DNA from 2 places in the Bartonella sp. WD16.2 genome. Region 2 is predicted to be linked to the other one. Evidence: predicted binding sites of a transcription regulator. Region 2 holds the regulator's gene; the other holds the start of a gene.
What was found. The regulator HrcA, encoded in region 2, represses chaperone genes, less so after heat shock. The targets are predictions, from matches to a motif close to GTTAGCACTCNCNNNNNGNGAGTGCTAAC.
Positions count from the first base shown of each region.

Region 1: the regulator HrcA is predicted to act here: its motif matches at 1,913-1,941, upstream of groES (co-chaperone GroES).

Region 1 is NZ_CP019781.1:1,367,963-1,371,396, forward strand. It holds gene groL (chaperonin GroEL) at 1-1,522, opposite strand, end outside; gene groES (co-chaperone GroES) at 1,570-1,866, opposite strand; gene fumC (class II fumarate hydratase) at 2,092-3,434, shown strand, end outside.
Region 2 is NZ_CP019781.1:1,690,725-1,694,158, forward strand. It holds gene rdgB (RdgB/HAM1 family non-canonical purine NTP pyrophosphatase) at 1-293, opposite strand, end outside; gene hrcA (heat-inducible transcriptional repressor HrcA) at 905-1,975, shown strand; partial or broken gene grpE (nucleotide exchange factor GrpE) at 2,097-2,735, shown strand; gene thpR (RNA 2',3'-cyclic phosphodiesterase) at 2,873-3,412, opposite strand.

The DNA.
Region 1 (3,434 bases), 320 kb from region 2:
CAGCATTTTGCAAAGCTGAACGTACAACTTTAACTGGATCAACGATTCCTAAAGAAATCAAATCACCAAATTGGCCTGTTGCAGTGTTGTAACCAAAAGTGTCTGAACTATTTTCAAGCACTTTGCCAACAATAATCGCTGCTTCTTCACCGGCATTGGTAGCAATTTGGCGTGCTGGAGCTTGTAGAGCACGACGGACAATATTGATACCAGCTTCTTGGTCTGCATTGCTTCCTTTAACAGTAATTGCGTTTGCAGCCCGCAAGAGTGCAGTTCCACCACCAGCAACAATACCTTCTTCCACCGCTGCACGCGTTGCGTTCAAGGCATCATCAACACGGTCTTTCTTTTCTTTTACTTCAACTTCTGTTGCACCACCAACGCGAATAACGGCAACACCACCAGCAAGTTTAGCAAGTCTTTCTTGCAGTTTTTCACGGTCATAGTCAGAAGTTGTTTCTTCGATCTGCGCCTTAATCTGACTTACACGAGCACTGATTTGTGCCTTTTGTCCAGAGCCATCAACGATAGTCGTGTTTTCTTTAGAGATATGCACTTTCTTTGCACGGCCTAGCATATCTAAAGTGACATTTTCAAGCTTAATGCCAACATCTTCAGAAATAACCTGACCTGATGTCAAAATCGCAATATCTTCTAACATCGCTTTACGGCGGTCACCAAAGCCTGGTGCTTTAACAGCACAAATCTTCAAACCACCACGCAGTTTATTAACCACAAGCGTTGCCAAAGCTTCACCTTCCACATCTTCAGCGATAATGAGAAGAGGCTTACCAGACTGAACAACAGCTTCAAGAACAGGAAGCAAGGATTGCAGATTAGACAATTTCTTTTCATGAATAAGGATGTAAGGATCGTCGAGATCAGCCACCATTTTTTCAGCATTTGTGACAAAATAAGGTGAAAGATATCCACGATCAAACTGCATACCTTCAACGACTTCTAATTCCGTTTCAGCAGTTTTTGCTTCTTCCACGGTGATAACACCTTCATTACCAACTTTGTCCATAGCATCGGCAATGATTTTACCAATTTCTTCAGCACCATTAGCAGAAATCGTTCCTACTTGTGCTATTTCAGCAGAAGTTTGAATTTTTTTTGCTTTTTTGAAAAGGCTGTCAACAACTTCTGCAACAGCAGAATCGATCCCACGCTTTAAATCCATTGGATTCATACCAGCAGCAACAGCTTTTATACCTTCTTGCACAATAGCCTGACCCAAAACAGTTGCAGTTGTTGTTCCATCACCAGCAATATCGTTGGTCTTTGAAGCAACTTCACGCAACATCTGTGCGCCCATATTTTCGAACTTATCTTCCAGTTCGATTTCTTTTGCAACGGACACACCATCTTTTGTGATACGAGGTGCACCAAATGATTTGTCAATCACCACATTACGGCCTTTAGGACCGAGTGTTACCTTAACAGCATTAGCAAGGATATCAACACCGCGCACCAAGCGCTCACGTGCTTCACGGCCAAATTTGACTTCTTTAGCAGCCATTTAATTTCTCCTTGGATATAGTAAATGAAACAAATTGAGAGAATGGATTAACCCAAAATCCCCATAATATCGGATTCTTTCATGATTAAGAGTTCTTCACCATTAATCTTCACTTCGGTTCCAGACCATTTCCCAAATAAGATGCGGTCTCCTGCTTTAACTTCGAGAGGCACGCGCTTTCCATTATTATCAAGAGCGCCATTACCAACAGCGATTACTTCACCTTCTTGAGGTTTTTCCTTTGCTGTATCAGGGATGATAATCCCACCAGCAGTTTTATTTTCAGATTCAACCCGACGAACGACAACACGATCGTGAAGTGGGCGGAATTGTGTGTTAGCCATGTTTTAAACCCTTAAAACTTAGTATAACTGATTAATCTTAAATTTTACTAGCACTCTTGAGTAGTGAGTGCTAGTAATAAGTTTTATATAAAAATATTGATCCACAATGTCAAGGATTCTAAATAAAATAATTTTTTCATATTGATTCTAATTGGCTCTTTGATTCTGATCAAAAAATGCTTATCTTTTACTAAACTAATAGAACATACGTTAAGGAATTTTACGATGCTTAAAACACGCCAAGAAACCGATAGTTTTGGGACAGTTTCGGTTCCTCATGACCGTTATTGGGGAGCGCAAACAGAACGTTCTCGACATAATTTCAATATTGGTTCAGAAAAACAGCCTCTCTCATTGATTTATGCTTTAAGTCTTATCAAAAAGACAGCAGCTCTTGTGAATATGCAAAAAGGAAAACTTTCGCAAGACATAGGGCAAGCGATTGTCACTGCCGCTGATGAAGTGCTTTCTGGTGCATTTGATACACATTTCCCCCTAGCTGTTTGGCAAACAGGATCTGGCACACAAAGCAATATGAATGTCAATGAAGTAATCGCCAATCGCGCTAGCGTGCTTTTAGGGGGAACACTTGGCAACAAAGCACCCGTGCACCCTAATGACCACGTAAATATGAGCCAATCATCAAACGATTCTTTTCCTACAGCGCTTCATATTGCTACTACACTGCAAACACGCCAACATTTTTTCCCAATCCTTGATACTCTTATTGCCAGTCTTCAAACAAAAGAAGAAGAATTTGCAGATATTATAAAATTGGGGCGCACACACACGCAAGATGCCACCCCCCTTACTTTGGGACAAGAATTTTCAGGCTACCGCGCTGCGCTAGAAGCCAACCGTCAACGTATTGAAATGGCTCTTATTGATGTTCAAATGCTTGCGCAAGGGGGAACTGCCGTTGGAACAGGCCTTAATGCTCCAAAAGGATTTGACGTTGCATTTGCTGAAACGATTAGTCCACTCACAGGAGTAACTTTCACAACCGCTAATAACAAATTTGAAGCTCTCGCCCACCATGGAGCTCTTGCCAATTTCCACGGAAGCTTAAATGCATTGGCAGCTGATTTATTCAAAATTGCAAATGACATTCGTTTCTTAGGATCAGGACCACGTTCAGGCCTAGGCGAACTAAGCTTACCAGAAAATGAACCTGGTTCCTCCATTATGCCAGGAAAAGTTAACCCCACCCAATGTGAAGCCTTAAGTATGGTCGCCTGCCAAGTCTTTGGAAATCAGACTAGTGTGACATTCGCTGCAAGCCAAGGTCATTTCGAACTCAATGCCTTTAAGCCCGTTATTGGTTATAATGTTCTGCAGTCGCTCTCACTTCTTGGTGATTCTATGCACTCCTTTGATATTAACTGTATCAAAGGACTGCGTGCTAATACAGATCACATCCAGTCCCTTTTAGAGCGCTCTCTCATGCTGGTTACAGCGCTCGCACCAGAAATTGGTTATGAAAAAGCTGCTGATATTGCTAAAACAGCCCACAAAAACGGTACAACCTTACGGGAAGAAGCTTTAAAAGCCGGGATTACTGAAGCTGA
Region 2 (3,434 bases):
TCAGGCTGAATGGCCCAGTCGGCTGTATAGACGCCTGGTGCACCACCTAATGCGTCTATTTCTAAACCAGAATCATCAGATAAAGCAGGAAGTTGTGTAGTTTTTGCTGCTGCAAAGGCCTTGATATAGGCATTTTTTTCAAATGTTGTTCCTGTTTCTTTTGGTTCAGGCAAATTGAGTTCTTTTGCTGAGAGTGTTGTTAAGCCGAAAGGAGCAATTAATGCAGTGATTTCATGCAATTTTCCGGTGTTATGTGTAGCAATAACAAGTTTTTTATTTACTATACGTTTCATACGTATCTCTCCGATATGAGGGGTAGGTTATTTGTTTGGGTGAGAACTTGTTATAGGAGGATAAATTTGACAATACCGGTTTTGTAAATTCTAATAAATAAAGTGATCAATACAGCTTAAGAGATTTATTTGTGGTGGTTGTTTTCACGTCCATAAAAGTTTTGCGACTTATTATAACGAAAAAATAGTATTAGATTTAGTTTGTAAGTTTACATCATAGTTAAAGTTAATCATGAGTATATTTTTATAGATATGACAAGAAATAACAATATTATGACCTTTAAGGGTTTTATCGTGAGAAAATTTTTTATATTGGTGTCCAGCTTAAATAATTATAAAATGTGAGCATTGCCAAATTTTGCGGAATTTGATCCTTCTACAATTTTTTGAGATCTTATTCAAAGAAGGTTATTTGCATTTGAGAAGGATGAAGATTAGAGTGCTACATAAAATAGCCTCTCTTTTAATGATAGTACCGTTGATGATAAAACATATAGTACTTTTGGCAATAAATATGTAATATTCTTTTTACGTTGCTTTAGAGTATTTGACCAAACCTTAATAAAGCTTATATAAGAAAAAAGTGTTTTTGAAGTGGTGAAATAATTGTGATAAAACAGGCATCTATTACCGATGAGCTTAAAGGGCTTGATGAACGATCGCGTGATATTTTTCGCCATATTGTTGAAGCCTACCTTAATGATGGTGAACCGGTAGGATCACGTAATCTGTCGCGGCTTTTACAACAAACATTATCACCTGCGACAATTCGTAATGTAATGAGTGATCTTGAACACCTTGGTTTGATTTATGCACCTCATGTGTCTGCAGGGCGAATGCCAACGCAATCAGGTTTACGATTTTTCGTTGATGCGTTTATGGAAGTAAGCGATTTGCCATCTGAAGAACGTGAGAATATTGAATTTCAAGTCAAAGAGGCAGGTCATACACAATCAGTTGAACACTTTTTAATCCAAGCTAGCCAAATTCTTTCAGACCTTTCACGTGGGGCGGGATTGGTTTTAGCAATGAAATATGAAGGTACATTAAAGCATATTGAATTTGTACGTCTTGATGGCGAGCATGCTCTTGCAGTTTTAGTGACGCAACAAGGTGAAGTTGAAAACCGCATTATTCATTTACCAGAAGGTGTTACGCATTCGCAATTGACGGAAGCAACAAATTTTCTTAATGCTCATATTCAAGGGCGTACGCTCAATGAAGCTAAAATGGAAATTGCACGTTTATGTGTGGAAACGCGAGCTGCACTTGATCAATTATCCCATCATCTTGTTGAAACTGGATTAGCTCTTTGGGGGGGAGAAGATTCAGATCATAAGATGCATCTTATTGTCCGTGGGCGAAGCAATTTACTTGAAGATGTAAAAGCAGAAGAAGATTTAGAGCGGTTACGGCATTTATTTGATGATCTTGAAACGCGTGAAAGTATGGCGCAATTACTTGATTTAGCAGATGCAGGTTTGGGGGTTCGTATCTTTATCGGTTCGGAAAATAAGCTATTTTCGCTTTCAGGTTCTTCCTTAGTGGTAGCACCTTATTGCGATTCACAACAAAGGGTAATTGGTGCTTTGGGTGTTATTGGGCCAACACGGCTTAATTATGCAAGAATCGTCCCTATGGTTGATTATACAGCTCAACTTATGTCACAGTTATTGCGTTAGTTTGTATTAGGCATTTTTATTGTAGACACTCATTATATTAAGGTGAATAAATATCTCTTGATTTTTATCTGCAAAATTTCGATATCGAAAATAACAAATCTTATGAAGGAATGGAACTTTTATGTCTGACGAAAAAAACAAATTTACTGATGCTTCATTTGAAAATTGTAATCTAAAAAATCCAAACGATCACGAGGCATTTAAAAAAGCTGCTGATGAGCTTTTAAAAATGAATAAAGAAGAGGTTTGCGAAAACGTTGAAGAAAAAGAAAGTGAGTCTACGGATCCCTTAGCTGATTTACAGAATGAAAATAAGGAACTAAAAAATCAACTTTTACGTTTTGCCGCTGATATGGAAAATCTTCGACGTCGTACAACACGTGATGTAGCTGATGCAAGGGCTTACGCGATCGCTAATTTTGCCCGCGATATGTTATCTGTTTCTGATAATCTCAATCGTGCTTTGGAAGCTATTCCAGAAGGTGCACGCGAAAATGATACTGGTTTGAAAATGTTAGCAGAAGGCGTTGAAATGACAGAGCGGGCTATGATGACAGCTTTAGAACGCCATGGAGTGAAAAAGATTCACCCAGAAGGACAAAAATTTGATCCTCATTTTCATCAAGCAATGTTTGAAATTCCTAATACTGATGTTCCTGATAATACTGTACAGCAAGTTGTTCAGGCAGGTTATATTATTGGTGAGCGTGTTTTGCGTCCGGCCATGGTTGGTGTAGCTAAGGGGGGCTTAAAGAAGATTCTATTAAAATTGATCCAGCCTCAGCACATCAGTAAAAAAGATATTTTAAACTGTAGCGGCGTATTATTTTATATTAGACTTTACATTATTAAAGCAATTTTTAGAACAACTTTAAAGAGTACTTTGTTAAAGTGCTCTTATACTTGAAGCGGCCAACTTCCTTTTACAATATAAAGGGCGTCACTTGAGGGGTCTTTCGATAGGAGTAAAACAAAGTGATCAACTGCAAAGGGAGGGCAAGAAAAGTCACTCCGAGTAGATAAATACAAAGAAAGGTCATCAGGTTGAATATCGAGCAGTCGTGCAAGGGTAATATGCGGGGTGTATTGCATCTCATCAGGAGTTAGTTCTAAACGTTTTTGAATGCATAGTATTTTCTCATGTAAAAGGGTGAGGGGTTCACAAGGTTTTATATGAACAACTAAGGAATGAGGGGAAGTTTTTGAACCAAAAATTTCAAAGCCATTAGGTTGGAGCATAAAAGGGGGGCATTTTATTGTATCAAAAGCTTCAATAAGTTCATCAGTAACGGAGTCCGCAATCTCACCCAAAAAAGACAAGGTGATATGAAAATTTTGTGGGTTAATCCATTGGGCTTTTGGTAAGCCATTTTGCAGTGATATAAGTGCTTTTGTTGTTTCTTGAGGAATTTTAATAGCAGCAAATAGACGTGGCATGGAGCCTCCTTATTGGTTAGAA